DNA from 3 places in the Arthrobacter sp. TS-15 genome. Region 3 is predicted to be linked to each of the others. Evidence: predicted binding sites of a transcription regulator. Region 3 holds the regulator's gene; each other region holds the start of a gene.

Region 1 (9,803 bases), on a different contig from region 3:
CACGAGGGCAGCCTTGCCAACTGCCCGGCGGACTCGCTCGATGAGTTCCTTCTCGCGCTCGACGTTCTGCGTCGCCTTCGAGCGCAGGATTTGGTCCTCGATTGCGGACAGCGAAGTCGTCTGCTTGCGCTTGGTGTACTTCTCCGTCTTGATCAGCAGGCGCAAGTCCGAAAGTGCACGCTCATCGGGCTCCAGGATGACGCGCAGCTCGTCCTTGCCCGCACTGTGCATCCGGGTCTCTTCGGGGCCGAACGGGTACTCCGGGCTGATGAAGTGGATTGTCAGTTCGCGTTGCTGCCCGTACACCTGATCGTCAAGCTTGTATCCGAATGCGAAGTCCTGTCCGTTCTTGGCGTACCGCAGCTTGCTCTGGCGAACGACGTCACCGGAAACGATCTTGAACAGACGACCACTGACCTCCGAGGCGTCGATATCGACGTTCTTTATCTCCTCCTCGATGACCTGCTCTTCATTGGTCAAGTATTCGTAGAGGTTGCCGTTGCGCTGCACGTAAGTCTGCGTCTCCAGCAGCGTCAGTGCCTCCTGCACCTGCTTGGACAGTGCGGGCAGGTCGAGCCCGAAACGGTCGTAAACCAGCACGGTCAGGTTGCGCGGGGTGGCGTGGAAACCCTCGACGTACTTCACCAGGAACAGCGCTTTGAGCAGCCGCACAGCCAGTTCGTTGTCCAGGTTGCGCTCGGCAACGTCGATCGAACGCTGCGCGGCTGACTTCAGTGAAGCGCGGATGCCCGCAAACATGTGGTCGAAGGTCGCCAGCCTGCCAACCTCGACGTCGCCGACGCCCTTAGCGACCTGCTGCACGACGCCGAGCATCGAGCGTTCACCGACTGAGCTGTTGCGGCCCTCGAACACGTTGTGGTCAGAGATGCCTTCGATCGCCGCCTGGAACAGCGGGAACTGGTAGCTGACGAACGGGTACGTGCCGACAAAGTGTGCCTCGTCGGTGTAGTTGCGGTATGTCTTCGCGCCGTCTACGAAGTCGAACAGGGTCTTGAAGTTGGCGTGCTGCTCTGCATAGATCGAATTCAGCGCGGCCTCGCCCGCCTCGTTCTTCTCCAGCAGTCGCTTGCGGATGACCTCTTCCACATCGGCGCTGGTGAGCTTTACACGGGTGGCGAACCGGGCTTGAATCTTGGAGAAGTCGTTGCCTTGCTGCCTGGTGCGGTCGCCGACGACCTTGTCCATGTCTTCCTGGGAGGTCACGAACACCCACGCCCGGCCCTGGCACTTGGTGTTGAGCGACTCGGCGATGGTCTGGAGGTTCAGCATCAGGTGCGTGTTCGATCCGATGAACTGGCCGACCTCATCGACGTAGAAGTTCAGCCTGTAGCCGTCTTCTTGCTTGTCGAGCCACGCCTTCACCTCGTCGGCGAAGTCCTCGATGGAGACCGAATACTCGTTGCGGTATTTGGTGAGGATGTTGGCCGGCGTACCCTCGGTTTGGCCGCTGACCTCGGCGTACGCCTTGGCCACGTTGACCTCTTCGAGCACGCCCTCTTCACGTCCCTGCGCCCAGTCCCGCCCGGAGATGCGGGCGTATGCGGCTTTGAACGCCTCGTACTGGCCTCGATTGTCCAGATCCCGCTCGAACCGGGCAACATGACCCTGGTTACCGAAGTAGCCGCGGCTCTCATCGAAGACCTTGACGAACACCTTCAGCAAGGCGTCGGTCTGGTCCTTCGTGATGAGCGTAGCCTTCTGGTCGATGTTGAACAGGAGGCTCTTCGCCGGGATCCGCTCAGCCTTAGTCAAAAGCGCCGGCAGAAACGCATCCTGCGCCTTGGACCGGAAACTCTCGGAGACACGCGCCCGAGGGAAGTCCTGGCTTTCCACGTCGCCGAGGAGGTGCGCAAGCAACTTCAACAAGTGCGACTTACCGGAACCGAAGAAGCCCGAGATCCACACGCCGTTGGCGTTGGTGTAGTCCGTGTATGCCTCAAGCAACAGCTCCATGCCCTTGGCTGCCTCGTTGGTCAAGACGTACTCATCAACTTCGGTACCTAGATGCGCGGTGTCGTCAGCCTTGATGACACCCTCTATCGGGCGCTGGACGTCCTTGGCGAAGATCTGGTTCAGATTCATCGAGTCAAGCCTCCTGTTCCAAGATGTTCTTGGCTCGGTAGTACTGGTCGTCTTTGAGCCGACCGAACAGCACCAGGGATGACCCCAGCGTGTCGGACTGCTCGTAGCGGCCGGGGAAAAACATGAGCATCGGCTTATCGGTCACGACGCTCTGCAAGTTGTGCAGCACGTTGTGCGAACGAATGTACGGGAATACCTCGCCTATGCCTGTGAGGAAGAAGATGTCGAAGTCACCCTCGTCGAGCTTGGCGCGAATCGCGGACGCGATGTGGAGCTGCGGGTCGAGCATCCCCTGGAGCAACTCACGGAAGTCGGCCTTATCCTGCTCGGGTTCGAGCGCGATCAACCGATCCCAGACTCCGCGTTCCTTGAGAATCTCCACCGACAGATCGTAGAGGTTGACCTCGCGGACCACGATGCCCTTGTTCGCGAGCCGGTTCTTGATGCGCTTCTTCGATCCCGCGACCCCGAGTGCATCCTCGGGTTCGTAGGGGTAGATGAAGAACGGCACCTCGTTGCTCAGGCCCTCCATCTGGAGAAATCGTCTGCCACTGAGAACAGCGAACAGGTGCTCTTCCTGGTTAGATAGCTCGGTCCGTGTCACGACTGGGCCCTCCTGGAAGCAGTATCGGTGGTCGGGAAAAAGCGCAGGTCATTCGGAGTACCCGCCGCCAAAGCCCTGGCGACGCGTTGAGACATCACGGCCTGCTGTATGCCTCCGCCGTCGGTAAGCAAGCCCGCCTCCATAAGCATCCGGAACAAGTTTGAACGCAACTTGCGCCGCGTGGATTCCTTGAGTTCAGCCAGTTCGGTGTGCCACAGAGACTTGCCACGCATGAAGCTGTCGAAATCGTCATGTGTGAGCGTCGGAGTCAGCAAGAGAAACCGCTCTCGTACGACCTCCTCAGCGAACTCTCCGATAAAGTCATATCGACGACAGGCCGCCGCCCACATCAAGTGCCCGCGCTCCGTTGACGTTGCCTCGATGAGCAGTTCAATCTCGTCGCCCGTGAGAACGGCGAGCCGCTGGACAATCTCTCGCGCGAGCCTGGACCCAGAGGCAAGCGTGCGTGCTTGCAGTAGGTTCTCCGCGGCGATCTCGGTTCGGACTTTTGCCCACTCGCGCTCTCGCAAATAGATGGGCGCAACGATCGCCGCCTCATGCAGGAGGAGGGCACCACTGGTAAATGAGAGCGCATAGCGCTGCGCTGCGGTATGTTGCTCGATCACGTGTCACCCCCCTTTCAGTTTTTCAGGCAAGTAGTTCCGGCTTTGTCCGAGAGATATTCCTTCAGCTGCGGCCGTCAGCTCGACTTCTCGACGTCGCTCGATGCTGCAGTGCCACCGCTGCGGACCCACTCATCGACCTCGCTTGCCTGGAACTTCCAGAGCCTGCCGACCTTGTGGGCCGGCATGCGTTTATCACTGATCCACGTGTAGACCGTGTCTTTCGTGATCCCCAGGTGCGCGGCAATGCCATCGGCGGACAGCCATGGTTCGGCCACGGTGCAGCCTCCAGTCGGGATTGGAACGTCGAATAAAAGCCATCCTAGCTTCAACTGCACGTCTTCTTAGGGTTTGACTGGGTTTGAACGGGTTAAGCCTGCATGAGTTGCGAGGCTTGACCTGCAGGACATCGTCCGGAATATCACGTTAGGCTGTCGCAATGACCGAACTCTGGATCGCGTTGGCAGTCGCAGTCGTCGTATCCGCTGGCGGGCTCCTTACTCTCACTCTTCGCAGGCACAGAAGTGCTCGCGGAGACAACGCGGCAAGAACCGCACTGGCGGCTGAGCCTTCGCCGAGCGAGACCTTGGCACCCGTTCAGGTTCTCCCCGCTTCGGGGATCCTGGTTCCAGAGGCCGTCTTGTCTACAACCGGTGCATCTGTCTCAGTCGAGCAGGCCCTTGAGGTCGCTTCAATTCCCATGGCGTTCGAGTACTATCCGATCACCGACATTGAGCTTACAAAGTACAAGTCGGTTCCAGTGAATGCGGCCCTTCAGCAAGCACTCACCAACATCGTCCGTGCAGTGGATCCAAAGAGTGCCACACTTTTCAAGGTAGTGCTGCCGAAGGGTGCCGAGCTTGTTCGCGCGGTTGGAACCAGCGGGTTCCGCGGATTCGCGCGCGGACCCGCCAGTATCTCAGCTCAGGCCGTCCTGTACCCGGTGGGGGTGGGAGGTGCAGCGATTGCTGGCTGGCCGGTCTTGGCAGTGGGTGCGTCGGTGATGGCTATTGACATGCTGGCTCAGCGAGAACAGCGAGTCCATCAGCGGCGGGTCGAGACGATCCTGGGACGTCAGGAGAAGCGATACGTAGACACGCGTATTGCGGCCCAGCGGACGACGGACAAACGACTGTCTGCAGCAATCAGTTCCATACTCGACGGCAATCTTCCCGATCTGGACGTTGTACAGCAAAAAGCCGGAGAGGAGTTCCACAAGGCGGACGTATTCTTGGAGGAAACCTGGTCCACCATCCAGTCACTCCTGAAGTCTGACAGCGCCAGCGGTGCCGTCGACTATCGCAAACTCGAAGAAGCCCTAGGTGGCAAAACGAAAGATCACGACCACTTCTTTCGCGAACTTCACTTCGCTCGCGCCGCTGTCGCTCTCGGACGAAAAGCTCTTCTCGCAGACGCCACGAAAGCAGCGCTTGCCGATCCTGATAACCAGTACCTTGCGTTCCGAAAGTCTCTTGAGCGACACGCAGCGGATGTGAAACAAGCTGAGAGTCTCGAGGCTCAAGTAACGCAGGCGCTCACCACGGTGGAGCTCACGGGTCGCTGGCGAGAAACCAAGAAGTCGATCGCTGGCCGGCAGGCAGCTTTTCGCGAACGGGTAATGCCTTCACAGATCGATCTGCCCGATACCGTGCAGTACCTCGCGCTTCCTTCCGGTGAGATCCATCAGCTCGTGCAAGTTGATGTCCCCTTCGACGAGGAGGCAGAGGCTCAACAAGCGAATGGCGTATCACCATGATCAACGCGCCGCGATGGGGCATGGACTGATCTTCTTCTTGCCTGATCGCTCGGTCGAGCAACAGTTCGTTGGGGATACCGCGCCTGGATTCGAAAGTCCAATCGGTAGATCTCACGGCACGAGCGGCGTGGTGCGAAGCCATACGTCGCTCGTGCCGTGAGATGATCGGGCCAAGATCTAGATCCATGCGCCGGTCGGATAACCGCGGTTCGCGCGACGATCAGCAACTGCATGGAACGCATTGCTAGTCGCAGTGGTTATGAGAAGGGTGAGACTGTGTCGACGAACAGTGGGATTGAGTGGACTGAGGTGACATGGAACCCTGTCACAGGTTGCGATCGGGTCGCTGCAGGGTGCGATAACTGTTACGCTCTGGCGCTCGCGAAGCGTCTGAAGGCCATGGGTGCGGAGAAGTACCAGACCGACGGTGACCCCCGGACCTCCGGTCCTGGATTCGGGGTCACGACGCACCCGGCAGCATTGAAGCAGCCCCTTAGCTGGCGCAAACCCAAAATTGTCTTCGTGAATTCGATGAGCGACTTGTTCCACGCCAAGGTTCCGCTCGACTTCATTCGCGACATCTTTGACGTCATGCGCCAGACACCACAGCACACCTACCAGGTGCTGACCAAGCGGGCACACCGGATGGCGAGGGTGGCAGACAAGCTCGACTGGCCAGACAACCTGTGGATGGGAGTCTCGGTGGAGTCGTTTGATGTCGTCGATCGCATTGACTACCTTCGAGCTGTACCAGCCGCAACACGATTTCTGTCCTGCGAACCGCTCATCACAGCATTGCCGACACTGAACCTTGAAAGCATCGACTGGGTGATCGTCGGTGGCGAGTCCGGTCCGCGCGCACGACCCATGGATCCGACCTGGGCCGAGGACATCCGCGACCAGTGCCTTGAAGCCGATGTGGCGTTCTTCTTCAAGCAGTGGGGCGGGCGGACGCCAAAGGCCAACGGACGCGAACTCGGAGGGCGCACCTGGGACGATATGCCGCGATTCGCAGCAGCGTTAGCCTAGCCAGCGGCCTTGCGAATGACGTGTTGATAAGACTTGGCTCCTTTGGTGGCGAACTCGATCTCGCCTGACTTCACGAGCGCGCGAAGTGCGGCCGAGAAGGCCGTCTCCTTGGCCTCGCCGTAGAGATCGCCATAGACCTCCCGGACGTGGTCGACGACCGCCTTCGGCCGACCGTCCGACACCAAAGAACGCAGATTGTCGGTGATGTGTTTGGTCGCCGAGTCGTGTTCCCGTTCGAACTGATCTGCGACAGTGTCCCAGAGCATGCCCTCACGTTCGTCGGGGTCTGGTCCGAGGCAGTCGATCCATTCTTCCCGTGCCTTTGCCGCGGCAGCTCCGAACACCCAGAAGCCATACGGAGCCTGGGTGAGGAAAATCAAGTAGTACACGGGCTGGTGATGAACCTGCCGTCGCACCGGCGCGACGACGCTGCCATAGTTGGTGCCGGCCGCGAGTCGTCGGGCGTACTCGTGTGCGACGGCGTCCGCTGCCGCCTCCCAGGAGGTTCCGCCGGAAGCCGTGTGCGCGTGCAATGCCACGTCACGCCACCATTGACCTCCGCACACCGCGTCAGCTTTGGCGACGCCCCCAAGGCCGAACTGCCCCTTCTTCAGCTGTCCGCCAGCACGGCGAATGAGGTCAGCGTTGAAATTCAGCAGTACCTCTGTGCGAGGCCATGAACCTCGTTTATGGAGTACGTCCTTGATCGAATCCATAGGCAGCCCCGCGCCGCAGGGGTCAAGGAAAACGAACAGGCTCGCGCCGGCGGCGAGCCGCCTGACCTCGTCGAGGTGCTGCCCGCAATCCCCGTTCCGGCTGTCAACATGGATGCCACGGTTACGGTACTCATCGGCCACCTTGTCGAGAGACACAAAGTCCTCACGGTTCCTCTCCACAAGGAAGAGGTCGATCGTCGTGGAATTCTTAGCCTTCTGAGCAGCGATCATCATGCGCTCGGCGGATCCTGCCTCGCCGGTGTCAAAGCGTCCCCGACCGGCAAAGCCGTCGAACAGCACCGCCCTCTTCGGCGTCAGCTTGCTCGCCGTCATCGTTGCGAACCTAATGACGTACTGCTCAAGAATCCCATGCTTGTAGACCGACTGCGGCTTCGGACTCTCCAGCAGCCCAGCCTCGGTTCCAGTTGCCATCCCCCAACTCCGATCTTCCTTAGCACGTCGAGCTTTGACCCGATGGTTATCCAGTAAATGGAGTAACGTCACCATGATAGAGACAGTATGTCAGCGCATAAGAAGGCCCCTCGGCCGGCACGGGGCAAATCTAGCTGGTGGAGGCCTTTCGGAGCCTGATTCGCTTCCTGAATCGGTCCACGAGTTTTACGCAGCTCGGCGAGCTCGGGCAGCCGTTGCTTCCAGCGTCAGCCGTACTCGCGGAGGATCTTGGCGACACGGGCGGTTAGCTCGTCGGCCCTGGCGAGGATCCGCTCTTCTTCCTGCGGCGAGATCGCGCGCGCGGCGGGACGAGGTTCGGGATCCGACACTGGAGCTGGGACAGGCACGGGGCCCTCGAGCAGGGCGTCCATGGCGCGGATGACCGCCGAGAGTGACGAGGGGTGCATTGAGGAATAAGGGTCGATGTAGCCCCACCGATCGATCGCCGGCAGCATCCCGACGCAGAGGAGCCAGTCGGGACTCGCGTCGGGAAGCAGATGACGGTGCTCGTCGTCCTTCTGGTCACGGCGGCGGCCCAGTGCTCTGACGGATTCGTGTGACCACCCGTTGTTGGTGCCGATGACGTCGAGCCACGACCACGCGGCGCATGCGGGGCAGGACTGCGCATCGGGTGCGACGCCGATACGTGGGCGCAGCCGTTGCATCTCATTCGGCCTGAGCCCCAGCGCACCTGCTCGGTCCAGGCCCAGTCCCCCGTGCCCGGGCGGCGCGATCATCACCGCGGCGAAGAGCATTCGCCGCAGGCGCAGACGGAAGACCCATTGGGTCGCAGGATCTTGGATCAGTACGGTGGCGCGCTTCACCAGCCGACGGAGCGATTCGGGGTTGTCTTTGTGGCAGCGCGGCCAGGCCGGGGCGACGGTTGGCTCCTGACTGATCATTCGCCGTAACGAGGCCAGCACAGCGCGCGATGCTCCGACCTGCCTGGAGAAGAGAGCAAGGGTGGCGTCGTCGACCAACTCGGTGGGCTTACCCACGACCGAGCACCAGTCGAGCCAGAGATCGGGCAGGGCAGTCGTCATTCTCTTGATTGTCCCACCGGGCGCTGGACAGCTCTGGCTTTTCGTTCTTCATGTCCCTGCAGCCGAGTGCATGACTATGCGCTGGTTGTGAGTGATTCAACGATCACCGCGTCACGCGAAGGCAGTCCTTCTCCATGCCCCGATAAGCGCACTTACCAGAGACCCGGTTCGAAGTCGCCCCGTCGATCGCGGACATGGGGAATCGCCACTAACAGACCATTGCGACTTGGATTCTCCGGCCAGTGAGTCGAGACTGGAGTCATGGCAGCACAGGCGAGGCTTGCAGCACTGAGCGCCCCGACGGTCCCGCTGGAGCCGGAGGTGGACGACGAGCTGCGCGAGCTCGAGGAGATCTCGCGGTCCTTGGAAGGCCACACCCTGTCGGCGGCCACCCGGCGTGCCTACGCCAACGCGTGGCGTGCCTTCGAGGACTTTTGCGCCGGCCACAGTCTGGAGGCGCTGCCTGCGCACCCCGAGGCGGTGCGCTGGTACGTCGCCTGGATGTCCACGCAGCTCGATGACGACGGGCTCCCCCGGTTCTCCGTCGCGACGATCCGCCAGCGCCTGGCCGGTATCGGCGAGAGGCACCTGCGTGGCGGGTTTCTGGATCCCACGGCCCACCGCGGCGTGGTGGATCTCGTGCGCGGGCTGGCCAAGCTGCGGGCCACCAGGCCCCGGCGCAAGCGCCCGCTGCTTCTGGACGACGTGGTTCGGATCATCGCGGTGATGGAGCACGACACATATCCGGCAGGCGTGTCAGCCACCAGGGACGCCCTGGCGGTGTGGCTCGGGTTCGCAGGGGCCCTGCGCAGGAGCGAGGCGGCGGCCCTGACGCTGAACCGGCTCGAGCTGCACCCGGTCGATGGTGTCCACGTTCATGTGGGGGCCTCGAAGGCCGACCCGGAGAACGCGCTGCCGGACGTGGTCGTGCTGCCGTTCGGGAGCTCGCCGGCATCCTGTCCCCCGTGTGCGGTGCACCGCTGGGTCGCGCTGCTCGGGCTCGCCCGGCAGGACAACGCCCGCACACGACGTCGCGGGATCATGCAGCAGCTGTTCTCGTACGGTCTCGAGGAGCACGTCTGCGGGGCCGCCGGCTCGACGGCGCTCATCAGCAGCGCCGACCTGGCCTCGGGCGCGCCCCTGCTCCGGGCAACCTACCGCAACAGGAAGGACGCCCGGATCCATGCACGGGCGGTGAGCGGCGACGCGCTGCACACGATGCTGCTCTCGCGCATGGTCGAGGCGGGGATGAACCCTGCCGCCTACGGCTTCCACTCGCTGCGGGCCGGGCACGTCACCCAGGCACGGCGCAACGGTGCGAGCACGGAGGAGATCATGCGCGCCGGCCGGTGGAGCCGGGCAGCGACGGTAGACGTTTACGACCGCGAGTTCAATCCTGCGGCACGCAACAGCGTCATGCGTCTGGGGTTGTAGACCCCTCGATGCCGGGGGCAACCCGGTGCCCGTGCTGGTCGT
Region 2 (9,803 bases), on a different contig from region 3:
ACCGCAACGTCGCGGACCGCAGCGGCGCCGTCGTCGTAGTATCCGGTTTTGATTCCGTCCGGAGAACCCCAGAAACGGTTGCCGTCCACGGTGATGTTGTAGATCTCATGCGTCCCAACGGCCAATTGCAGGCCGGAGCCGTGCGATCCGCCGCGGACGTCGTTGTTTCGATACGTCACATCATGAACGGGTGCGCCGAGGGCCTGGGCCACGAGGCCGTCGTCGCCATCCGCCCCCTGCCGCTGGTCAACGGTGTTGCCCTCAACCAGGCCATGATGGGAATCGGTGATGTGAATGCCGTCCAGCTGATCGTAGCGGCCGCTGGTGGTCACCAGAGTGTTGTTGTTCCGGACGCAGAAATCGCTGCTGGCCACCACCGCGATTGAATAGGTGTAGGGATTGCGGGTGGTGACGCCCTCCACCAAGGCGTTGGTGGAGTGACGGACATCCACCAGGTACTCGTGCAGGCGTCCCGGGAGGTTGCCCTCCAATTCGTCACCATTTTGGTCTGCGGTGAGTTGGGCGATGGTTACGTTCTGTGCGCCATTGGTGGTGATCAGGGGGTGCCCACCGAACGGTCCCTCGAATTCCAGAAACTCCGGGCCCGCTTTCAGGACGGTTGCCGGTCCTGCTCCACGGAGGGTTACGTTGCTCTTGAGAATGAGAGGGCGCTCCAGGGTGAAGACACCTTTGGGGAGTTGGACGATCGCTCCGCCGCTCTTGGACGCTGTGTCTATGGCCTGCTGCAGGGACGTGGACGTGTCCTGAGGGTCCAGGTAGCCGTCCACCCTCCATTCTTGGACGCTGCCGGCCTTGCTTCCGTTGGTATGGCAGGGCCCGGGTTCTGCTCCCCGGGGTGCATCTAACTGACCCGGCGGTATGGGCCCACCGCAGCCTGTGAGAAGCACTGTGGCAGCCAGGGAAAGGGCCAGCAAAAAGGAATGGCCCAGGCAGGAGCCTGGGCCATTCAACGTCATGGGCAGCGCTTAGCTTTCGCCTGCGGAGTCAGAGCGGCCAAAAACGGTCTGCGGGATCCAGAAAGCCAGGGCAAACAGGCCGAGGCACACGGCCATCGGCCACGGGTTATCCAGCGTCAGGAAGGACAGGGAGTAGATGGCGCCCAGGAAGAGCGCGATCATGACCACGAACAGCACAATGCTCTGGACGAGACTATTCTCTTTTTCAATGGGGGCGCTTGTGGCGTTCTTGGACATTCATTCCTCCTCGGCCCCGCAGGGCTCAAAATCTCTGACGGCAGCGGAAGCCTTAGTAGGCAGATGAACCCTGTTCACCTTTGACAATGGCAATTCCGGAACTCGCTCCGATACGTGTTGCACCAGCAGCAATCATAGCCTGTGCATCAGCCAGGGACCGCACGCCACCGGAGGCTTTGACGCCCAGGTCCGGTCCCACGGTCTTGCGCATCAGTGCAACGTCTTCAACGGTTGCGCCGCCGCCATTGAATCCGGTGGAAGTCTTGACGAAGTCCGCCCCCGCTTCCACAGCCGCTTCGCAGGCGATCACCTTCTGCTCATCGCTCAGCATGGATGTTTCGATGATGACCTTCAGGATGGCTTCACCGGCGTGGACTACCTCGGACACGGCCCTGATGTCATCCACCAGCGCGCCTTTGTCATTAGCGCGGGCGGAGGCCATGTTGATCACCATGTCGATTTCATCCGCGCCGTCCAGCACGGCACCGCGGGCCTCAAAGGCCTTGACGTCGCTGGGGGTGGCGCCCAGGGGGAACCCGATCACCGAGCACGTGAGCACACCGGAACCCTTGAGGGCCTTGGTGACGGTTTTGACCCACACCGGGTTGACGCAGACTGACTTGAACTTGTAGTCGACGGCCTCCGCGCACACCTTGAGGACGTCAGCCTCACTGGCCTCAGGCTTCAACAGTGTGTGGTCAATGTAGGAGGCGATATTTGCAGAGGCGACGGCTTCGTTGCTCATGGGATCCTTCCGTGCAGGGCGTGGCCGGCCCGGTGGCCGCAGGGTTGTCACTGCCCGTCAAAGGACCATCTTGCCACATGCCCCAAGTGCCGCCCGGGCCGCCGCCGGCACAGGGTCAGGCGGCAATCAGCGTCTGCTGATCCTCTTTTCCCGCGCTGAGGAGCAGCCCGGAGGCGCACAGCATTGCAGAGGAATCGGCGGAGAGAAGCAGGCCCAAGCGGAGCCCGTCGCAGGACGCGGCATCGCCGATCGCCCAGATTCCCGGCACGGAGGTGGTGAGGTCGCGCCCCACTGAAATGCCGCCGTCGGAAGCTATTGTGAGTCCGGCGCTTTCGGCGAGATCGTTGCGGGCAGTGCGTTCCTCGGCCAGGACCACCAAGTCGCCCTTCATGCTGCTGCCATCTTCGAAGAGGATGCCGGTTGCCGGCAGTGCGGAACCTTGAGGACGGGCGTCGGGTCCGGTTCCGGCGTCAGTGCCCGGGAAAGGCACGACGGCGGTGGGGCGGAGGGTTGTGCGGACGGGGCGGACGCCGCGGGCCCGTAGCACGGCCTCAGCCTGGCCCGCTGCAGGACCGTTACCCACCAGGATTCCCAGCGGGCGGCGGCCCACCAACCGGGTGACGTCTTTGACCGCTTCGCCGATGGAAGCGGCGTCATCGATGGTGGAGTAGCTCAGGCCAGATTCGGCGCCTGCCACCGGCGGAAGGGCCGGGGCCGAGCCGGTGGCGATGACCAACTGGTCGTAGGAGAACTCCATGCCGTCCACGGTGGTGACGATCCTTGCGTCGGCGTCAATGAAGCTGGCCGCCTGGCCGAAGCGGACCGAGACCTGGGGGAGTTCGGCGAGTTCCAACAGGGCCTCAGGGCACTCGTCGCGGTTGCTGAGTACTGTGATGGTTCCCCGGAAGGCGCGCTGCCGGGAGTCGGACCCGCCGGCGAGTCGCCGCACCAAGGCCTGGGCCGCTGGGCCTGCGCCTGCAATGACGATGTGGAGGGAAGGTGCGGACGGGATGGCGGACATGTTTGGCCCTTTCGCTCATGTGACCTGCTGTTGTTCATCAGCGTAGGGGTCCGGTTTTTCGCGGGTGTTTCGCCGCTGTTGCCATCTAGGGCCTATCCGTAGCGTGGTGTTTACCGGCCGGTAATAACGTGCGTCACATGTGGGTTCCGCCGGGCCGGCTTCAAGGCCCGTCTGGAGCGGTGATAGTGCAGATGTAATGATGGACGCATGAGCCACGTCACGTGCGATCTGACTGTTTCCCTGGACGGATATGTTGCCGGTCCCAACCAGCGGCTGGAGGAACCGTTGGGCGACGGCGCAGAGTTCCTGCACAGATGGATGTTCGAGGAGCCGGAGGCGAACGCACCCGAGATTGAGGCGATCCTGGCGGCAGGTGCCTTCATCATGGGACGCAACATGTTCGCAGGACCCGGACCGGCGGCGTGGGATAAGGAATGGCGGGGTTGGTGGGGCGAGGAGCCGCCGTATCACGCCCCCGTATTCGTTCTGACCCACCATCGTCGCGAGCCGTTGGAGATGGAGGGCGGCACAACTTTTTACTTTGTGACCGACGGCATTGAATCGGCGTTGGCGCAGGCCCGGGAAGCGGCTGCGGACAAAGATGTAGCGATTGCCGGGGGAGCGCAGACAGCCCGCCAGTACCTTTCAGCCGGGCTCATGGACGAGTTGCGGCTGCACATTTCACCCATGATTCTTGGTGGCGGGGAGCGATTGCTCGACGACGTAGGGAACCTGACGCTTGAGCAGACCGGGGTGCGCGGGACCGGGTTGGTCACGCACGTACGGTATCGACCCAACATAATAGGGTCATGACCCGTTCCCTCCGAGCTGTGGCCAGGGCTGCCATGGTGGCCGTGATCGTTTCTTTCCTGACGGCATGCAACGCGCCGGCGCCACTGCCCGAACAGGACCCCCGATCCATTCCGCACGACGCGGACACCGGGCAGACCATTGCTGAAGCCCGCGAGGCCATCGACGCTATTCCCGGGATTTCCGTTACCGACTTTGCAGGCGGAGGCCCACCTAATGTGAAGGGCAACACCGGTTACGCGGTGGCGTTCGACATTGAGCCCGGGTACACCGTCACCTACGGCGACTTGCTCATCGACTACATCGTCCGCAACGTGTGGGCTGTGGGCGAGGGCTATATGCCCAATACACAGATCCAGATCTCTGCGAGCACCGCCGACCGCGAGCCATTCTTCGACCTCACAGCCGCAGCCGTGGGCTCTGCCTGGCTCAGCCCGCAAACTTCCACGCCCTCGGAGCACAACACCGTGATTATCCCGCTCAGTGCTGATGACCCGGAGGGGGCGCGGAACCTCTCCCTGTTCAAGAAAGACGGTTCCTGGCCGGGCGTCATACCGAAGCCTTTCTCCTATGACGTCACCGTCAAGAGTGGCTGATCCCACGCGACAGCCGCTCCGCGCATTAGAGGCCCCCGCGGCCGTGGTTTGCCTGAGTACAGGGCGTCGAGGACGCTAAGGTCGGCGCCGCTGACACTTGCCTTACCGCTGGCGCGTGACCTTGCGTGTCTGGCGGAACTCGGAACCACAGCACTACCGAGGACACCATGAACCTGAGGACCAGCTTCTCAACGCTGGTGGCAACAATGTCGGGGGTCCGCTGTACACTGAATTATCGAACATATATTCGAATAAAGGTGTGTTGTGGGCGTGATAGTCGGCCCCCGCGTGATAGATGCGGGCTTTTCCCTGATGTCAGTACTGTTGGCACCTATTCCTGTGGCGGCGGGATATCCCTCGCCTGCGCAGGACTATTTTGATGGCCGGATCGACCTCAATGAGCACCTGATCAAGGATGCCACCAGCACGTTCGTGGTGAGGGTGACGGGTCAGTCCATGGAGGGTGCCGGGATCAGTGACGGGGATGAGTTGATCGTTAACCGGGCACTGGAGCCCAAAGATGGGTCCGTCGTCGTTGCTGTCCTTGATGGTGAGTTGACCATCAAAAGGCTGCGCGTCACGCCGTCGGGAGTGGTGCTGCAGGCGGACAATCCCAAGTATCCGGACATTCGAGTGCCCGCGATGTCGGAGCTGACCATTTGGGGCGTCGCCACAACGTGCCTGCATCACATCTGACTGAATCCAGCCGGTGGGGCTTCGCACCCTCTGGGTCGCCAAAGCCCTCCCGGGCCTCTTCTTTCGCACGATGGTGACCGTCGTTGGAATCGCCGGAACATTCTCCCTGCTGGCGGACCTCCAAGTAGCTTTCCATCAAATGGACCCGCTTCTTCAGCCATGGGTGTTCGTCTGATTGGGCGTCGTAAGCGTGAAGACTGGCAGTCCGGGCGGGGTCGAAGAGCTTGAGTACAGAATTGCGTGAATACAGTCATCGATGTACTTTTTTCGTATGGAGACGCTCACTCACGCACCAGTTCTGGCCCGGTTCGGCTATGCGGTGTCGGACCCAACCCGCGCCCGGATCCTTCTGGCGCTCTCTGATGCCCCGTCCTATCCCTCGGATCTGGCAGATTCGTTGGGGGTCTCGAGGCAGAGCATGTCCAACCATCTGTCGTGCCTGCGGGGCTGTGGGCTCGTTGTGGCCGTTCCTGATGGGCGGCGGAGCCGGTATGAACTGGCAGATGCCAGGCTTGGTCACGCCATCAAAGACCTGATTGGTGTCGTCCTCGCCGTGGACCCGGCCTGGTGCGCCCCGGACGGGACGTGCCTGGTATGAGCGCGGTCCTCGAAGCTCCTGCCTCGGAGCGCCGGCTTGTCCTGATGCGTCGCATCCGCCTGTTCGCGGCCGCAACCATCACTTATAACGTCATCGAGGCGGTCGTGGCGCTCTGGGCCGGAGGGATCGCGGACTCTTCGGCGCTGATCGGCTTCGGACTGGACTCGGTTATCGAGGTTACTTCGGCTCTTGCGTTGTCCTGGCAGTTCTCCGCCAAGGACCCGGAGCGGCGTGAGCACCTGACGTTGCGGATCATTGCCATCTCCTTCTTCGCCCTGGCCGCGTTCGTGGCCGTGGACGCTGTCCGCTCACTGACCGGGGCGGGTGAGGCCCAGCACTCAACCCCGGGCATCGTTATCGCTGCGTTGAGTTTGGCGATCATGCCCGTGCTGTCGTGGGCACAGCGACGTGCCGGGCGGGAGCTCGGTTCCAGGACCGCCGTCGCCGATTCCAAGCAAACCCTGCTCTGCACCTACCTCTCCGCAGTTCTGCTGATCGGTCTGGTCCTGAACAGCACCCTGGGCTGGTGGTGGGCCGATGCCGGCGCGGCGCTGGTCATTGCCGGTATCGCCGTCCGCGAAGGTATCAACTCCTGGAAAGGCGAGGCTTGCTGCACTGTCCCGCACGCCGATCACGGCCACGCTGACGAAGATGATGACGACTGCTGCGCGCCCACTTCTGAGGCGTCACCAGTGTCCGCTCCGGTAGTCGTCGAACTCGCGCGCCCAGCCGCCGCAGAGCCAGCGGATACTTGCTGCGCAGGCTGCAGATCGGATGCCGTGGCGGAGCCTGTCAGTGTGAAGCTTGGATCAAAGCCGGCTGATCGATGAGCGCAGTCATTTCCGGCCGAAGGGTCCGCATCGCGATTTGGATCCTTCTCGGCGCGATAGTGGGTGCCGGCGTGATCTGGTACGCAGTGCTTACCGCCAACAAGCCGGCTCCGGCCGCCCCACTCGCGGCCACTGACGCCCAGCTCGTCAGGGAGAACAGTCACCGGGTCACGAGCCCGGCCATCGAGAAAGCCCAGCTGGTCGAGTTCCTGGACTTCGAGTGTGAATCCTGCCGCGCCGCTGAACCCTTGGTGGAGGAACTGAAGAAGGAATACGGGGACCGGATCACGTTCGTCCACCGCTACTTCCCGTTGCCCGGCCACCGGAACTCCTGGACCGCCGCGCTGGCTGTGGAAGCCGCCGCGCAGCAGGGAAAGTACCAGGAGATGGCCTCCAAACTCTTCGCAACCCAACCCGATTGGGGCGAAAAGCGCGACTCCCAAGCGGCTCTGTTCAGGACGTCCGCGCAGGAACTCGGTTTGGACCTGGCGCAGTACGATGCCGCGATCGCCGACCAAGCAACCAAAGACCGGATCAGCCACGACGTCGCCGACGGCAAAGCCCTCGGCGTGACCGGCACCCCTACGTTCTTCCTGAACGGAAAGAAACTCACCCTGAACACCGAAGCCCAATTCCGGCAGCTCCTCGACGAAGCCGTGCGGTCGGAGTCGGGGTCGGAAACACCAGCCGGCGGCGAAGCTAAGGGCTGAGGGGCTGTGACATCAGCGTTGGTTGGGGATGTCCCGTCGGAGCCGTAGCGCGACCCATAGACCGCAGCGACGGCATATGTAGGGTGGGTTCGGAGCCGAGAGCGTGGAGTTTGCTGCGTTGCATCGTTCTGCCGCAGCACGAGCAGGTCGCGGTGTCAGATTCCACTGTTCGTCAGCGCTTCTGCTAGCTGATCGACAGTCGGTAGGCCGGCAAAGCCATCCGGAGTCATGTAGATACGGCAGGCCAGCTCGCTTGCGGGCGCGCCCGCTGGGAAGATGTCGGTTCCGTTCAGGGTGATCGTCGGCGAGCCGGCGAATCCGGTGTTCTCGGTATCTGTCGCTGACTTCAGTACCCGAAGGTGAACTTCAACGTCGCCGCGGCCCACGCAGCTCAGGGCCTCTTTGAGACGCTCGTAGGCTTTGACTGTGTTGGGGCACCCATCAATGTGCAGCAATTCCAATCTCATAGGACCATTGTCTCCGTCATCCCGCGTGCTGCGGTAGGGCCGCTCTGGACCCGTGCGTTGCCGGGGAACAGGGTCCCCCGAGTCTCAGGGTGCTGGACGTTTGTGGGCCTGTTTCTGGCGGCCCGCCCGACACCGTGACGTACCAGCGGGAGCCTGTCAGTCTGTGAAGCCCGGTGAGACGGGTAAGGACTGCCGGTGGGAGTTGTGGCGAGAGGAGTCGAAACTGAGGACATCTTGGTTGCGTTCAGGCAGTGTCCCGTGGGCCACGGGGAAGGACCGGAGCCGCCGGGTGGCCGCGTCCCAGCCGAGCGAATCCAGGCCATCAGGGGTCACCGTTACATGCCCTTCCTTGAGTTCGCGCAAGAGCTACTTGGATTTCCGTACCTCTGGCATCCTGCCTGATCGGACTTTTCCACAGTCCGGTGGGCGGGATGTTTTCTTGTCGGGGCCCGAGGGTACAGTAGAAGCATTCGAATATATGTTCGAATCAACGGCGTGTCCTGCACTGAAACGGGGGCGCGCATGCTATCACCAAGCCAGGGAGTGGAATGTCCAAGCCAGCGCTCATGCACCGCATGCAGGAGATTGCCCATGTGGATATCAACTGCTTCTACGCCTCGGCGGAGCGTGCCTTCAACCCAGCGTTGGAGGGCAAACCGTTGATTGTCCTGTCCAACAACGACGGCTGCGCCGTGACCAGATCGCCGGAGGCCAAGAAACTGGGGATCGGGCTGGGGGAGCCGTGGTTCAAGCTTGCGCCGCGTGCCAAGGAATGGGGGCTCATAGCACTCTCAAGCAACTACGAACTGTACGGAGACATCAGCTCGCGCGTCATGGAGCTCCTGGCCCGGTACTCAGCATGGCAGGAGGTGTACTCCATTGATGAGGCGTTCCTGGGAGTGAAGGGGCAACCTGAAGACCTGTGGGAATTGGGGCGCACCATCAAGGTTGCGTGCCAACGGCACGTGGGGGTTCCAGTTTGCGTAGGTATCGCGCGCACCAAGACACTGGCCAAGCTCGCCAACAAATGGGCCAAGCATAATCCGGCCTTCAACGGTGTGTGCCGTTGGGACTCCATCCCCGAGGCCCAACGCGAAACACTCATGGCGCGGCTCTCCGTGATCGAGATCTGGGGTGTGGCCAGCAGGCTCACGAAACGCCTGAATGCGATGGGGATCTTCTCTATCTTGGACCTGGTCCGGGCCGACCCTGTGGCGTTGAGGGATAAATTCTCCATCGTCATGATGCGCACTGTCTTGGAACTGCAAGGCACGCCCTGCATCCCCATGGAGGAAGAACGAATCGGGCGGGACCAACTGATTTTCTCCCGGTCTTTCTCCACGCCGATCACCACGGCCGCGGAGTTACGTCAGGTGCTCAGCGTCTACGGTCAGATGGCCAGTGCCAGGCTGGCCAAGCACGATCTTCAGGCCAAGTTGCTGACTGCCTTTGCTGCAACATCGGTCTACAACCCCAACGACAAATCGTTCCCCACTGTCAACGTCAAACTACCTATGCCAACCTCGGACCCCGTTCTGCTGACCAAGGCCGCACACGCTCTGGTTCCCAGGATCCAAGAAGGCGTTAGGTACGCCAAAGCCGGGATCATGGTCACTGACCTTCGCCCCAGCGGCAATCAGAAACCATTGGAAATCTTCGAGAACCCGCATGAAGAGCGGGGCATAGGCCCCTTGCTGGAGCAAGTCAGCAAGCGGTATGGCCGGGGCTCCATCGGTTTGGGCCATGCGGGCATCAAGGGCGGCCCGGACTGGTCCATGAAACGGGACATGCTCAGCCCCCGCTACACCACCAACTGGGACGAACTTCCCCTGGTGAAGGCGGCCTAGCGTGGTAGGGAAAACCGTGGCAGGAGACCTAAGCCCGCAACCGGTAACCGCGCTTCACCACGGTTTCCACGAGCTTGCCGTCCGGAAGGGAGGACCGCAGCCGGCTCACCGTCATGTCCAGGGCGTGCACAGAGCCGCGCAGGTCCAACAAATCAGAGAGAGCCTCCCGGGACAGTACAGCTCCACCCGCACCCAGCAGCGCTCGTAACAGCAGCAGGGGAGCCGGTGCAAGGTCCACCACCTCGCCGTTAATCCGCAAGCAGCGTCCG
Region 3 (9,803 bases):
CGGCGTCGTGGGTGTGAAGTTCTTCCCCGGGGCAGGCGGCCGTGAGCATGTGGAACTCAGCGGCCCGGCCGTGATTGTGGCTACTGGGACGCTTTCCTGACCCGGATGATCCTGAACGTTTTGGACGTGCTTTCACGGGAGACCGTGTAAGAACTGTCCAGTTCGGCGGCGAGCCACCGCTGGAGGGAGTCCGAGCCCAGGTTCTTCTGCACAACCAACCAGGCGTTGCCTCCCGGCGCCAGCCGGGGCAGCCACGTCAGCAGCAGCGAGTGAAGCTCGTCCTTGCCGATGCGGATGGGCGGGTTGGACCAGATGGTGTCGAATTCGACGGCGGGATCCACCTCGTGCGGGAGGCTGGCGGTGACGTTGCCGAGGCCGAGCGCCGCGGCGTTCTCATTGGTCAAAGTGATGCAACGCTCGTTGACGTCAACGGCGTGCACGTGAGCATGTGGCGCCATCAGGCCCAACGTGAGCGCAATCGGACCCCAGCCGCAGCCAATGTCCAGAAGGTGACCCGTGGGTGACGGCGGTGGAACTTCGGAGAAAAGTACTGCAGTGCCTTTGTCCACGCCGTCGGGGCTGAAGATACCCGACGAGGTCTGCAGCCGGCGCGTGGCTCCAGCAAGTTCCACGGTTAGTGGCTTGCGCGTGAATGGTCCGGCCGGTTGGGCGGTGAAATAGTGTGCAGACTCCATAATTTGCCAGATTAGTTGGCTAATGGCGGCTTGGGAAACCGCATCAGTCCGTCGTTGGCTTGACAGCGGCTGCTAAAGTGAAACGCATGTTCTTGATCTTTGAGTAATCAGCCCACAACGCCAAGTCATCAGGCGTTCATGGTACCGCCCGCGACGCAGGCCCGGTTCGGCATTTTGCCCATGCCGGCCTTTCCGCCCGGCAGGTCCTTAAGGCTTTGTCCGTTTGCTCCTCATGTGGGGCCGGACACTCTGAAGATCCCCGCTCGTTTGTGCAGTGGACCGTGGTGTAACGCGGCCCTGTGTTGCAGCCGGCGGAACATCCTCACCTCGGCCCAGGGACCCTCCTGCGGATTCCATCACGCCACTTTTACAACAGCCGCCCTCCGCAAGAGGGGTGGCCGTTCAGGACACAGGAGGCCCTTTTGGCCGATGCCCGTCAGCCCAGCGCGAATAGCGCCCCATCGAGCAGCAAACAGCACTATTCTGGAATTGCCGAACAGTCTAAGGAGACCATGACCACCCAGAAGCACTCCGGATCCGATTCCGACGCCCAGGACATGAGTCCTGAACAAATCCAGGCCGTGATCGACCGGATTCTTTCCAAGGATGTACCTGCGCAGGCATCCGACGACAACGACGCCAACGGTGTGTTCGGCAAGGCGCAGGCGATTTCCACGCTGGACCAGGAACACAGTATTTATGACGGCGACCAGGAAGACCTGGCCGAACGCCGCGCCCTTCGGCGTACCGCGGGACTGTCCACCGAACTCGAGGACGTCACAGAGGTCGAATACCGGCAGCTGCGCCTGGAGCGCGTTGTCCTGGCCGGCCTGTGGACGGAGGGGACTCTTGCTGATGCGGAGAACTCCCTCCGTGAGCTCGCCGCCCTTGCCGAAACGGCTGGATCCGAGGTGCTGGACGGTATTGTTCAGCGCCGGCAGAAGCCGGACCCCGGGACCTTCCTCGGATCCGGCAAGGCCCAGGAACTCAAGGACATCGTCGCCGCCACCGGCGCAGACACCGTAGTAGTGGACACGGAGCTTGCCCCGTCACAGCGACGCGGCCTTGAGGACATCGTGAAGGTCAAGGTAGTCGACCGGACCACACTGATCCTGGACATCTTCGCCCAGCACGCCAAGAGCCGCGAAGGCAAGGCCCAGGTTGAGCTCGCACAGCTCGAATACCTGCTCCCGAGGCTTCGTGGTTGGGGTGACTCCATGTCCCGTCAGGCCGGTGGCCAGGTGGGTGGAGCAGGCGCCGGCATGGGCTCGCGCGGTCCTGGTGAAACCAAGATCGAACTCGATAGGCGGCGAATCCGCACCCGCATGGCCAAGTTGCGTCGCGAAATAGCCGCGATGAAGCCGGCGCGCGAGACTAAGCGCGCCAACCGCCGTCGTAATGCTGTTCCGTCCGTCGCCATCGCCGGGTACACGAACGCCGGCAAGTCGTCCCTCCTGAACCGCCTCACGGACGCCGGTGTCCTGGTGGAGAACGCCCTGTTCGCCACCTTGGATCCCACGGTCCGCAAGGCGCAAACTCCGGATGGCATCGGCTACACCCTGGCAGATACCGTTGGGTTCGTTCGTTCATTGCCCACCCAGCTGATTGAGGCTTTCCGGTCTACATTGGAGGAAGTGGCGGACGCAGACCTGATTCTCCATGTGGTGGATGCATCACACCCCGATCCTGAGGGCCAGATCGCTGCTGTAAGGACCGTTTTCACCGAAGTGGATGCCCGTAAGGTTCCTGAAATCATCGTCCTCAACAAGGTCGATGTCGCGGATCCTTTTGTGGTGGAGCGCCTCAAGCAGAAGGAACCCCGCCACGCAGTGGTGTCCACCCGTACGGGCCAGGGCATTGCCGAACTGTTGGAAGACATCAGCCGATCCATTCCCCGGCCGGGCGTGCGCCTTGAACTGCTCATTCCCTACGACCGCGGGGAAATGATCAACAAACTGCACAATTCCGACTCGGAAATCCTCAGCCTTGAGCACGAGGAGAACGGGACCCGCGTAGTGGTCATGGTGCGCGAAGGCCTGGCCGCCGAACTGGAGTCATTCGTCAGCAATGGTTGAGAAGGTGGCGGCGGACGCCGTCAAGTCGGTGGGGGAGAAAGCCACCCTCGAGTTGTTGGACCGGGCTGTTGCCGGCATGGGCGGACAAAGCCGTGCGGGTCAGCATGAAATGGCCAAGCATGTGACCCGGGCTATTGAAACCGGGGAGCATTTGCTGGTTCAAGCGGGAACGGGAACGGGCAAGTCTTTGGCTTACCTTATTCCGTTGATCGCTCACTCCATGGACAGCAACAAACCGACGCTGGTGTCCACCGCCACCCTGGCACTCCAGACCCAGATTGTCGGCCGTGATCTTCCCCGGCTGCTGGAGACCATCAACCCTGCCCTTGAGCGCCCCGTCAACGTGGCGTTGGTCAAGGGCAGGGCCAATTATGTGTGCCTGCAGAAGCTTGAAGGCGGGTTCCCCAGCGAGGAGCCCTCCGAAGGGCAGCTGTTCTCCCTGGGGGAGGACACCAGCGTCCCTCACTTTGCTGCCTCCATGGGTGGACCCCAATCGCAGCTGGGCAAGGAAGTGGTCCGCCTCAGGGAATGGGCGGAGAAGACCACTACCGGAGACCGCGACGAACTCATGCCCGGCGTCACCGACAGGGCGTGGCGGCAGGTTTCCGTCACGTCCATGGAGTGCCTGGGTGCCCAGAAGTGCCCCGTGGCAGAAGAGTGCTTCAGTGAGCTGGCCCGTTCAAGGGCTGGTGAGGCCGACGTCGTAGTCACCAACCATGCCATGTTGGCCGTCAGCGCCTTTGAAGGCCTGGCTGTCTTGCCCGAGTACGACGTCGTGGTGGTTGATGAGGCGCACGAGCTTCAGGACCGGGTAACCGGAGCCGTTTCAGGACAGTTATCCGTGGCCATGGTCCACGCGGCGGCATCAAGTGCCCGCAAGCATACGGCCATCACCGTGGACGCCCTCAACGCAGCTGCGGACAGCTTGGATATGGCCATAGCTGGCGTGCCCAACGGTCTGTTGCCCAACGGCCTCAACGACGAACAGCTGGATTGCCTTGACCAATTGCGGGACGCCACGCGCGCCGCGCTCTCGGACTCGAAGACGGATTCTTCAAACGCGGTCGACGGCGGACGGCAGCTTGCGCGCTCACGGCTCATGCTCATCCTGGAACTGTGCGAGCGGATGCTCGCCTCGAAGGAGAACCGCGAAGTGGTCTGGTTCTCGCGGAACAGCACGTTCGACCCCCAGCAGGGATATTCTCCGCCGGACGAGACAGCTCCTGCATTGATTAATATTGCCCCGCTCAGTGTGGCAGGGCGGCTTCGAGAGGGGCTCTTTGCCGGCCATACTGTGGTGCTGACCTCTGCGACCCTGGCCATCGGCTCGGCCTTCGAGCCCGCCGCGGGTGGTCTTGGCCTGATTGGAGACGGCGCGCCGAGCTGGACGGGCATTGATGTGGGATCGCCCTTCGACTATCCCAAACAGGGTGTTCTATACGTGGCAAAGCACCTGCCCAAACCGGGCCGCGGTACTTCGCCGGAGGCGCTGGACGAATTGGAAGACCTCATCCGGGCGTCCGGGGGCGGAGCGCTTTGCCTGTTCTCCTCGCGGCGTGCTGCCGAAGAAGCCGCCGATGCCATGCGGCTCCGGCTGGATGTGGACATTCTCTGTCAGGGAGAATCGACCATGGCGGCCCTGGTGAAGCAATTCGCGGACGAGCCAGATACGTGCCTCTTCGGAACCATGTCCCTGTGGCAGGGGGTAGACGTTCCGGGTGGCTCATGCCGACTGGTGGTTATTGACCGCATTCCCTTCCCACGTCCTGACGATCCCCTGATGACTGCCCGTTCCCGGGCGGTTGCCCAATCGGGCGGGAACGGTTTCATGGCCGTGTCAGCCACGCACGCTGCCATTCGGCTGGCGCAGGGCGCTGGCCGACTGATCCGCTCGACGGGAGACAAAGGGGTGGTCGCGGTACTCGACTCCAGGCTTTCGACCGAGCGCTACGGGGGCTTTCTACGTGCCGCCCTGCCGCCGTTCTGGGCCACCACGGACCGGTCGGTGGTTCGAGGCGTTCTGGAACGTCTGGGCTCGGCTAAAGCCCCGTAATGCACAGCTTCCCGTGAACACCTGCTGGTGTCCACGGGAAGCTGCGTTTAAAGGGCGTGAGCGCTTAAAGAGAGCGCAGTACCGAGACGACCTTGCCCATGATGGTGGCCTGATCTCCGAGGATGGGCTCGTACTGGGTGTTTTGGGGGAGCAGCCACGTGTGACCGTCCCGCTGCCGGAAAGTCTTCACGGTTGCTTCATCATCCAGCAGGGCGGCAACGATGTCGCCGTTGATGGCATCATTCTGTCGCCGGACCACCACCCAGTCGCCGTCACAGATAGCAGCATCGATCATGGAATCGCCGGCCACCTTCAGCATGAACAGTTCGCCATGCCCCACGAGTTGCCGTGGGAGTGCAAGCACGTCTTCCACCGTCTGGTCAGCCAGGATCGGTCCACCTGCCGCGATGCGCCCCACCAAGGGGACCATGGCGGTATCACTGGCGCTGGCTAGCTCGGTGACGGCCAGGCCACCGGCGCTGCGAAGGGTGGTCGGAGCGTCCACACCGGGGATGGGCCCGCCATCAAGGGTTAGGGGCATCAGCACTTCCATGGCGCGGGGACGCTTGGGGTCCCGGCGGAGGTAGCCGAGCTTCTCCAATTGGGACAACTGGTGCGTGACGCTGGACAAACTGGCCAGACCCACGGTGTCGCCGATTTCGCGCATGCTGGGAGGGTAGCCGTTGTCATTGACTGACCTCTGGATGGTCTCCAGGATCTTTTTCTGCCGGACGGTCAGGCTTTTGGGACTCTTTTGAGGCTGTTGGCTCCGCAGGGGTGCCCCTCCGCCTGTGGCTTTCGCTGCCATGTTCGCCAATGCCTTTCCATTCCGCCCTGATGAGGGCCAGGGGTGTCGGGTCTGCAAAAAATGTCAGACCCTCCTGTTCCACTGAAACAGTGCTGCTTCTTCACTCAAACGTAGGGCAGGCACAGGCGTTTATCAAACATTTGTTCTAGCGAGTCTCGACACCGTTCGTTGATAAGTGCTAAAAATGTCATAGCAAGGTTCGAATATGTGTTCTATAAACCTGATGCTGAAGCTGGATGTTCGAACAAAGCGTTCGAACATCCGGGGCAGGCCCAGGGGAACACAAAGAATTGGCAGCCAGGCACCGGGCATCCCGGAGCGTGGCAATAGCTCAGAAGGGCTCAGCTCATGTCCGCAGTCACTACGTTCGCTGATTTCCGTACTACCCAGGCACCCGCTCGCCTGCGCCTGACCCGAAGGGGACGGATCGTCTTCTTCGGCATCCCGGCCATGCTGTTGGTTGCAGCGTTGCTGAGTCTTGCCGGATTTATCAACTCCCCGGCCAAGGCAGCCGACTCGCAGTCCCAACTGCGTCCGCCTGTTGCCGTCACTGTTACAGTCCAGCCAGGTCAGTCCCTCTGGGGCATCGCCGGCGCTGCCGCTCCCGAGCGTGACCCCCGCGACGTCATCGCCGAGATCATCCAGCTCAACGACCTCCGGGGCGGCCGCATCCTGCCCGGCCAGCAGCTGTTCGTCCCTGCAAACTGATCCCTCGGCACCCGCAGAAATCAAGGGTCGGGCGTCACAGTTAGTCGGCAGTCCCGGCCGCCCCTTAAACTGGGTTGGTGAGTGACCAGCTTGAGCGACTTGACCGACTTCCCCTTCGGACCAACCTGCGTGGATTGAGCCCCTATGGCGCACCGCAGCTCGATGTCCCGATCCTGCTCAACGTCAACGAAAACACTCATGGCGTCCCCGCAGATGTCCAAGCCGCCATCACTGAGGCCGTGGCCGCTGCGGCCACCGGGCTGAACCGCTATCCGGACCGGGAGTTCACCGAACTTCGTGAAGCCTTGGCCGAGTACCTTGGCCACGGGCTTTCCCCGGACAACATCTGGGCGGCCAACGGATCCAACGAGGTCCTGCAGCAGATCCTCCAAGCCTTTGGTGGACCCGGCCGCAAGGCATTGGGCTTTCCTCCCACGTACTCCATGTACCCCCTGCTCGCGAGTGGCACTGACACCGAGTATGTCCGCGGAGTCCGCGCGGACGACTACGGGCTGGACGCCGAATCGGCCGCTGCTCAGGTCCGGGAAACGGGCGCCAACATCGTTTTCCTGTGCTCGCCCAACAACCCCACAGGTACGGGCTTGGGATTGGACGTGGTGGAGGCTGTTTACGAGGCCGGCGAAGCCAGCCAGGCCATGGTGATCGTGGATGAGGCCTACCACGAGTTCGCACACGACAACACGCCGAGCGCCCTGACCCTGTTGCCCGGACGCGAGCGTCTGATCGTCTCGCGCACCATGAGCAAAGCATTCGCTTTGGCGGGCGCCAGGCTCGGATACATGGCGTCAGCCCCGGAAGTCACGGACGCCATCAGGCTGGTCCGTCTCCCATACCACCTCTCTGCCGTGACGCAGGCAACGGCCCTCGCTGCGCTGAATCACCGCGAAGCCCTCATGGCCGACGTCGAGGACATCAAGGTCCAGCGCGACAGGATTGTGACTGAACTGCTCCGCATGGGCCTCCAGCCTGCTGCTTCGGACTCCAACTACGTCTTCTTTGGGGGACTGGAGGATCCACACACTATCTGGCAGGGCCTGCTGGACGCCGGCGTGTTGATTCGCGACGTCGGTATCCCGGGGCATTTGCGTGTCACCGCTGGAACCGAGCCGGAAACTACTGCGTTCCTGGAGGCCTTGGAAGCCCTGCTGGACGGCACCGCGCCGCACCACGCCTAAACTTGTTCCTAGACCTAACCCACCCCTCCGTGTATAAGGATGTCCCAATGAGCGAAACCGGCGCCGCGCCGACCGCTGCCCGCACCGCGCGCATGGAGCGCACCACCAGTGAGTCTTCGGTCCTGGTGGAGATTAACCTGGATGGTTCAGGCGTCTCGGATATCAGCACTTCGGTTCCGTTCTACGACCACATGCTGACGGCTCTGTGCAAGCATTCCCTGATTGACATGACCGTCAAAGCTACTGGCGACACCCACATTGACGCCCACCATACGGTGGAAGACGTCGCCATTACCTTCGGCGAGGTCCTCCGAACGGCACTGGGCAATAAAGCCGGTATTCGTCGCTTTGGTGAAGCCACGGTTCCTTTGGACGAAGCCTTGGCGCACGCCGTCGTTGATGTTTCCGGACGACCCTACCTGGTGCACGGTGGCGAGCCGGCCGGACAGGAATACCACCTGATCGGCGGACACTTCACGGGATCGTTGACCCGTCACGTTTTTGAAGCAATTACGCTTCACGCCGGAATCTGCCTCCACATGAACGTCCTGGCCGGCCGCGACCCCCACCACATCGTTGAGGCCCAGTTCAAAGCCTTTGCCCGCGCGTTGCGTGCAGCTGTTGAGTCCGATCCCCGTGTGGAGGGCATTCCCTCCACTAAGGGCGCACTATGAGCGGCCAGATTCTGAACAATGGAGCCGTGGCCGACGCCATAGCGTCCGTAAAGCCGGAGTCGCCTGAAGGCAAGCCAACCGTCACCGTGTTGGACTATGGATCGGGCAACGTTCGCTCTGCCGTCCGCGCCCTCGAACGTGCGGGCGCGCACGTGGTGTTGAGCTCCAAGCCTGAGGACGTGCTCAACGCTGATGGTCTGGTGGTGCCCGGAGTTGGTGCCTACGAGACCGTGATGAAGGAACTCAAGTCCGTTGATGCCATCCGCATGATCGGACGTCGGGTTGCCGGTGGCCGTCCTGTGCTGGCCATCTGCGTGGGTTTGCAGGTTCTCTTCGAAGCCGGAGTTGAGCACGGCACCGAGTCCGAAGGCATGGCTGAGTGGCCCGGCAAGGTTGAGCTCCTTCCCGCTCCAGTGGTGCCGCACATGGGTTGGAACACCGTGGACGTCCCCGAAGGCTCAAAGCTGTTCGAAGGTGTTGAACAGGAACGTTTCTATTTTGTGCACTCTTACGGAGTCCAGGAGTGGAACTTCGACGTCGTTCAGCCCCGTATGGCTCCTCCCATGGTGACGTGGTCCGAGCACGGTGCACGCTTCATTGCCGCAGTGGAAAACGGCCCGCTCTGCGCCACGCAGTTCCACCCGGAGAAGTCAGGGGATGCCGGGGCCCGGCTCCTGCGAAACTGGGTGGATAGCCTCCGTAAGCCCGCTTCGAAAGAATCCGGAAGCGGTGCCGCTTAGATGTGGTGGTCGGTATTACTTATGGGCCTCGCCGGCCTGCTGGTAGGTGGGGGGATCTCCTTCCATCAGCAGAAAAGGCCGCGTTGGGTTTCTATTTCTTTCTACGTGCTGGCAGGGATGTCCCTCCTGGCCGCCTATCTCCTGACGCTGGGAAACTGAACCAGTCGTTCAACTAGCCGCATCACCCTTTTCGAACTTCAAGGACACACATGACCTCCTCCGCCCAGTCCGTTCTGGAACTCCTGCCGGCCGTTGACATTGTTGACGGCCAAGCGGTCCGCCTCCTCCAAGGAGAAGCAGGCTCGGAAACCAGCTACGGGACCCCGCTGGAAGCAGCACTGAACTGGCAGAACGCCGGTGCCGAATGGGTGCACATGGTGGACCTCGATGCAGCTTTCGGACGTGGAGACAACGCCGCGCTCATCAGCGAGGTGGTGTCGCAGCTCGCCGTCAAGGTGGAGCTCTCCGGCGGACTGCGGGATGACGAGTCTCTTGAGCGTGCACTGGAACTGGGTGTCGCCCGCGTGAACCTTGGAACCGCGGCGTTGGAGAACCCCGAGTGGACCCGCCGTGCGATCGACCGCTTTGGTGACAAGATCGCCGTCGGCCTTGATGTCCGCGGCACAACGCTTGCCGGACGCGGTTGGACCAAGGAGGGCGGCGACCTCTGGGAGGTTCTTGCCCGCCTCGAGGATGCCGGCTGTGCGCGTTATGTAGTCACCGACGTCACCAAGGATGGAACTCTTCAGGGGCCGAACGTGGAACTTCTGCGCCAGATGGTTGAGAAGACCGGTAAGCCTGTGGTCGCCTCCGGCGGTATCTCCAGCCTGGAAGACCTCCGTGTCCTGCGCGAA

What was found. Region 3 encodes LexA, which represses DNA repair genes until DNA is damaged. Its sites were predicted from a motif close to TCGAACANNTGTTCGA; they were not measured.
Region 1: EU811_RS13755 (DUF5131 family protein) is a predicted target of LexA. The motif match lies at 5,140-5,155, and genes of this name have one in related genera.
Region 2: EU811_RS18685 (Y-family DNA polymerase) is a predicted target of LexA. The motif match lies at 8,158-8,173, and genes of this name have one in related genera.

Annotation. Positions count from the first base shown of each region.
Region 1 is NZ_SDXQ01000032.1:9,066-18,868, reverse strand. Features, by position in the region: gene brxC (BREX system P-loop protein BrxC) at 1-2,103, opposite strand, end outside; gene EU811_RS13775 (DUF1788 domain-containing protein) at 2,108-2,707, opposite strand; gene EU811_RS13770 (DUF1819 family protein) at 2,704-3,333, opposite strand; gene EU811_RS13765 (helix-turn-helix domain-containing protein) at 3,408-3,608, opposite strand; gene EU811_RS13760 (hypothetical protein) at 4,031-5,086, shown strand; gene EU811_RS13755 (DUF5131 family protein) at 5,363-6,115, shown strand; gene tcmP (three-Cys-motif partner protein TcmP) at 6,112-7,263, opposite strand; gene EU811_RS13745 (hypothetical protein) at 7,491-8,327, opposite strand; gene EU811_RS13740 (hypothetical protein) at 8,589-9,761, shown strand; gene EU811_RS13735 (helix-turn-helix domain-containing protein) at 9,742-9,803, opposite strand, start outside.
Region 2 is NZ_SDXQ01000047.1:8,614-18,416, reverse strand. Features, by position in the region: gene EU811_RS18740 (right-handed parallel beta-helix repeat-containing protein) at 1-788, opposite strand, end outside; gene EU811_RS18735 (hypothetical protein) at 987-1,214, opposite strand; gene deoC (deoxyribose-phosphate aldolase) at 1,267-1,959, opposite strand; gene EU811_RS18725 (FAD-dependent oxidoreductase) at 2,075-2,980, opposite strand; gene EU811_RS18720 (dihydrofolate reductase family protein) at 3,188-3,793, shown strand; gene EU811_RS18715 (hypothetical protein) at 3,790-4,386, shown strand; gene EU811_RS18710 (LexA family protein) at 4,651-5,082, shown strand; gene EU811_RS18705 (ArsR/SmtB family transcription factor) at 5,354-5,680, shown strand; gene EU811_RS18700 (cation diffusion facilitator family transporter) at 5,677-6,510, shown strand; gene EU811_RS18695 (DsbA family protein) at 6,507-7,220, shown strand; gene EU811_RS18690 (thioredoxin family protein) at 7,376-7,687, opposite strand; gene EU811_RS18685 (Y-family DNA polymerase) at 8,236-9,534, shown strand; gene EU811_RS18680 (uroporphyrinogen-III synthase) at 9,563-9,803, opposite strand, start outside.
Region 3 is NZ_SDXQ01000043.1:45,783-55,585, reverse strand. Features, by position in the region: gene dapF (diaminopimelate epimerase) at 1-100, shown strand, start outside; gene EU811_RS17690 (class I SAM-dependent methyltransferase) at 81-695, opposite strand; gene hflX (GTPase HflX) at 1,208-2,770, shown strand; gene EU811_RS17680 (ATP-dependent DNA helicase) at 2,763-4,823, shown strand; gene lexA (transcriptional repressor LexA) at 4,888-5,631, opposite strand; gene EU811_RS17670 (LysM peptidoglycan-binding domain-containing protein) at 5,980-6,339, shown strand; gene EU811_RS17665 (histidinol-phosphate transaminase) at 6,417-7,535, shown strand; gene hisB (imidazoleglycerol-phosphate dehydratase HisB) at 7,583-8,209, shown strand; gene hisH (imidazole glycerol phosphate synthase subunit HisH) at 8,206-8,949, shown strand; gene priA (bifunctional 1-(5-phosphoribosyl)-5-((5-phosphoribosylamino)methylideneamino)imidazole-4-carboxamide isomerase/phosphoribosylanthranilate isomerase PriA) at 9,159-9,803, shown strand, end outside.